DNA from 2 places in the Micromonospora sp. NPDC001898 genome. Region 1 is predicted to be linked to the other one. Evidence: riboswitches for the same ligand, from Rfam matches in the RefSeq annotation. Region 1 holds a riboswitch; the other holds the start of a gene.
The links. Region 1 has a riboswitch for S-adenosylmethionine ahead of thrC (threonine synthase). Riboswitches for the same ligand answer to the same signal wherever they lie in the genome.
Positions count from the first base shown of each region.

Region 2: linked by a shared signal. The riboswitch ahead of ACFYZF_RS08420 (ABC transporter substrate-binding protein) and the one ahead of thrC (threonine synthase) in region 1 are both predicted to bind S-adenosylmethionine.

Region 1 covers NZ_JBIATC010000001.1:263,586-265,781, forward strand. Annotated here, with positions in the region: gene ACFYZF_RS01275 (hypothetical protein) at 1-64, opposite strand, end outside; gene ACFYZF_RS01280 (hypothetical protein) at 207-662, opposite strand; SAM riboswitch class I at 860-991, shown strand; gene thrC (threonine synthase) at 1,004-2,196, shown strand, end outside.
Region 2 covers NZ_JBIATC010000003.1:88,953-91,148, reverse strand. Annotated here, with positions in the region: gene ACFYZF_RS08425 (amino acid ABC transporter permease) at 1-93, opposite strand, end outside; gene ACFYZF_RS08420 (ABC transporter substrate-binding protein) at 174-1,061, opposite strand; SAM riboswitch class IV at 1,315-1,426, opposite strand; gene ACFYZF_RS08415 (hypothetical protein) at 1,724-1,867, opposite strand; gene ACFYZF_RS08410 (peptidoglycan-binding protein) at 2,188-2,196, opposite strand, start outside.

The DNA.
Region 1 (2,196 bases):
CGCAACTCGCGGTCAACAGGCAGGCCAGGGCGAGGATCGCGAGGCTGGGCAGGGTCCGGCGCATCGGCCAGTTCCTCTCTCGGGGGGTGGGCTTCCCGCACCGTAGCGGCCCCACGCCACCCGCATCGTCGGCCTCGCCACCCGGCCGGGCCGCGTACCGGGAGGTGGGGTGGGGGCGCGGGGCCCGACCGGCCGGGGTCACCCGATCAGCCCCCGCAGACCCGCCAGTCGTCGCCCTCCTTGACCAGGCTGATGACCCTGTTCCGGTCCGCGATCTTGACGGTCACCTCGGCGCTGGTGTCGCCGTTGCTGGTGTGCACCTGGGTGTTGGTGACGCGGTACTCGTCCAGGGGCGGCTCGGCCTGCCGGGCCCGGGTGAACTGCGCCTCGGTCTGCCGGCTGCGCAGCCGCTCGCAGAGCCGGGCGTACGCGGCCGGGTAGTTGCCCGCCTTCGTGTCGTCCAGGTACGCGGTCGCGGCGTCCCGGGCCGGGGTGATGGCGCCCTGCACGGTGCGGAACAGCCAGAGGCCGCCGACGACCGCGCCGGCGCAGCAGAGCAGTGCCACCACGGCGACCACGATGATCACGGTGCGGGTCGTCCGGCTGAGCCCGCGGGACTTCGGGGGTGGCCCGGGGATGCCGGGCGTCGAGGGGTAATTCACGCCGTGAGCGTAGAAACCCCAGGCCAACCCCCATGCGGTCCCCCCTTGGAATCGATCAAGCTCAATGTTGCGAGTGGTGATGGCGTCGATTCCCACGGTGACGGTGTGACCAATTCAATGCCCCGGAGCGGCCCACACGCTGGAACCCCGGGTGGCGGAGCCGGCGATCCGCCGTAGACTCGTGCGCACAACTGAATACCTCATCCAGAGGGGCAGAGGGATACGGCCCGACGAAGCCCCGGCAACCACCCGCGCGCTCGATGACGAGCGGTGCGGACAGGTGCCAATTCCGTCCCCGCCGCAGGGTGCGATGCGGGGAAAGATGAGAGGACCTTCTCGATATGACGTCGACCCTCGCCGCGTCCGGCATCGACACCACCGCCAGCCCCGCCCGCGCACTGGTCTGCCGGGCCTGCACCGCGCGCTACCCGCTCGCCGCGCAGCACGCCTGTTACGAGTGCTTCGGCCCCCTTGAGGTCGACTACGACGCCGCCGCCCTGGCCCGGGTGACCCGCGAGCAGATCGAGGCCGGCCCGCAGAACATCTGGCGGTACGCCGCCCTCCTCCCGGCCGGTCAGGACCCCGCCACCCGGGTGACTGTCGACCCGGGCCTGACCCCGCTGGTCGCCGCGCCCAACCTCGCCGCCGAGCTGGGCATCACCGCCCCGCTCTGGGTCAAGGACGACAGCGCGAACCCCACCCACTCGTTCAAGGACCGGGTGGTCTCGGTGGCCCTCACCGCCGCCCGGGCGCTCGGTTTCACCCGGTTCGCCTGTGCCTCGACCGGCAACCTGGCCAACTCGGTCGCCGCGCACGCGGCCCGCGCCGGGGTCCCCTCGGTCGTGTTCATCCCCAGCGACCTGGAGGCGGGCAAGGTGGTCACCACCGCCGTCTACGGGGGCGAGCTGGTCGCCGTCGACGGCTCGTACGACGACGTGAACCGGCTCTGCGGCGAGCTGGTGGAGACCGACGAGTTCGAGGACACGGCGTTCGTCAACGTCAACGTCCGCCCGTACTACGCCGAGGGCTCCAAGACCCTCGGGTACGAGGTGGCCGAGCAGCTCGGCTGGCGCATCCCGGCCCAGGTGGTCATCCCGATGGCCAGCGGTGAGCTGCTCACCAAGATCGACAAGGCGTTCAGCGAGCTGGTCGAGATCGGCCTCGTCGAGGCCCCGGCCGGCGGCTGGAAGGTCTTCGGCGCCCAGTCCGCCGGCTGCAACCCGATCGCCGCCGCCCTGCACGCCGACACCGACATCATCACCCCGGTCCGGCCGACCGGCATCGCCAAGTCGCTCAACATCGGCGATCCGGCCGCCGGCCTGTACGCCCTGGAGGCGGTCCGGCGCACCGACGGCTGGATGGAGTACGCCGACGACGACGAGATCCGCGACGGCATCCGGCTGCTGGCCCGGACCACCGGGGTGTTCGCCGAGACGGCCGGCGGGGTGACCGTCGCCGTGCTGCGCAAGCTGGTCGAGTCCGGCCGGCTCGACCCGACGGCGGAGACTGTGGTGTTCAACACCGGCGAAGGGCT
Region 2 (2,196 bases), on a different contig from region 1:
GTTGGGCAGCCCGACGGTCAGCATCTCGGGCAGCGCCGCACGCATGGAGTCCCAGTCGAAGAAGGTCTCCCACAGGGTGCTCAGTGGATCCATCAGTCGTCTTCCCGTCCGCCCCGCTCGCTGGTCATCCGTACCGTCGGCCCGGCGTCGCCCGTGCCGTCACGCCCGCGTGCTCAGGACGACGCCGACGGCGCGGCCGACCCGGACGGGGCCGCCGCCGACGCGCCGGGCACCGGCACCGAGCCGCTGCCCGGCTTGAAGTCCGCCGGGATCGGCCGGCCCGGGTAGTACTGCTCCTGCAACCGGCTCCACGTGCCGTCGGCGATGACCTCGTCGAGGCCCTTGTCCAGCGCCGCGCGCAGCGCGTCGTTGCCCTTGGCCACCGCGTACGCGGTCGGTGTGGAACTGAGCTGCTTCGCGGCCACCGTGATCTTCCCGCCGCTGTCGGCGGCGGACTTGTCGCCGATCTCGGCCGGGGCGATCCAGGCGTCGGCGGTGCCCGCCTTGAGCTGGTTGAGCGCGCCGTTGTAGTCCGGCACCCGCACCGGGTCCAGCTTCTGGCCGGTGGCGTAGTCGTCCTGCACGGTGCCCTGCACGACCACCACCCGCTTGCCGGCGAGCTGGTCGAACCCGGTGATCGGGGATCCGGCCGGGACGTCCAGCCCGAAGTAGCCGAAGTCGTAGCCGTTGCCGAAGTCGACGGTCTTCTTCCGCGCCTCGGTGATGGTGATCGAGGAGCTGCCCACGTCGAACTTGCGGTTGTTGACCTGTGACAGCAGCGCGGAGAAGTCGGTGCCGACGAACTCCACCCGCAGGCCGATCTTGTCCGCGACCGCGGTGAGCAGGTCGTTGTCGAAGCCGGTGAACTTTCCGTCCTTCAGGTACACGTTCGGCGGCGCGTCGGTGAGGGTGCCGGCCCGCAGCACGCCGGGCTGGACCAGGCCGTACGGGTTGTCGGCGGCGGCCGAGGTGTCGTCGCCGCAGGCGGTGAGGGTGGCAGCGCCGACGACGGCCGCGACGCCCAGCGCGGCGAACCTGGTCAGGGCAGGGAGGAATCGCACAGGTGTCTCCTGGGATGAGGGCGGCGCGCGGACGGCACGCCGCCGGACGCGGCACGCCGGTGGGCTGCCGCGGAAGGGGCTACTACGGAAGGGGGAGGCGCTCAGCGCGCCGCGTGACGGCGACAGCCGTCGCTGCACACCCGCATCAGGCCCACGTGCCGACGCCTGATCAGCGCGGGGCGGGATGGTGACGCGGCCGGGGCGCAAGGACAAGCAGACATGGTTCTCCAAGGTCGGTGTTGACCTGGGGACCAGGCCACGCTTGCACCGGGGAAACTCCGGTGCCTGGTCTTCACCCGGGGCACCCCACCGCGGAGGAGGGTTGCCGGCCAGCGAGCCGGGGCTTGACGCTGGCGCTCATGACCTGGTGAGGAGCCTAGCAGCGGCACCGGGCCGGGCGTCCAGTCGTTATGACCACGCTCACCCTGAGTAAGTGCTCCGGCCGGCACGTCGGACATCGCCCTCACCCGGGATGCAGCCTCCCGTGCGGGGCCGGTGCCGAGCGTTGCCGGACCCCGCCCAGAGATGATCACCACTGATAGTGCGCGCCTGCGACCTGCTGCGCATGCTCAGCCGCGACGGCACCCCGACGCCGCTGGGGCAGGCCTTGGCGGGCACGGGCGCATCCCCAAGACCCTGCACCTCCTGGCCATGATCGTTGATCAGCGGCGGAGCGTGTGGCCGAGGCTCGCGGCGAACCGGGCTATGGGGTCCTCGGCGGCTGGCGCCGGGCCGAAGACCTCGGCCTGGTGGGCGGTGTCGGCGACGTGGCGTCCGGTGTGGAACCAGTCGACCATAGCGCTCATGTCCTGACCACGGGCGCGAACGGACTCGTCACGATCGGCCGGGCCGAGGCTCATCTGCGCACGCTCCGCCACGGGTTACGCCAAGCCACGGGTGACGCCAACGCCGGCTCTGCCATGGCTGGCCACTCCGAGCAGACCCGGGGCTGAGTCAGGGCCCACCAACCATTACCGGAGGTGATGAGGGCAGCCCCATGGAGGACGAACTCGCGACAGTGGAATAGGCGCTCCCACCGGTATCAACCCCGGGCTCCCCAGGGGTGCCGGGCGTGCGTGGTGGGGCGGACCCACTACCGGACCCGCCCCACCACGACCGGGGCCGGTCAGCCCGC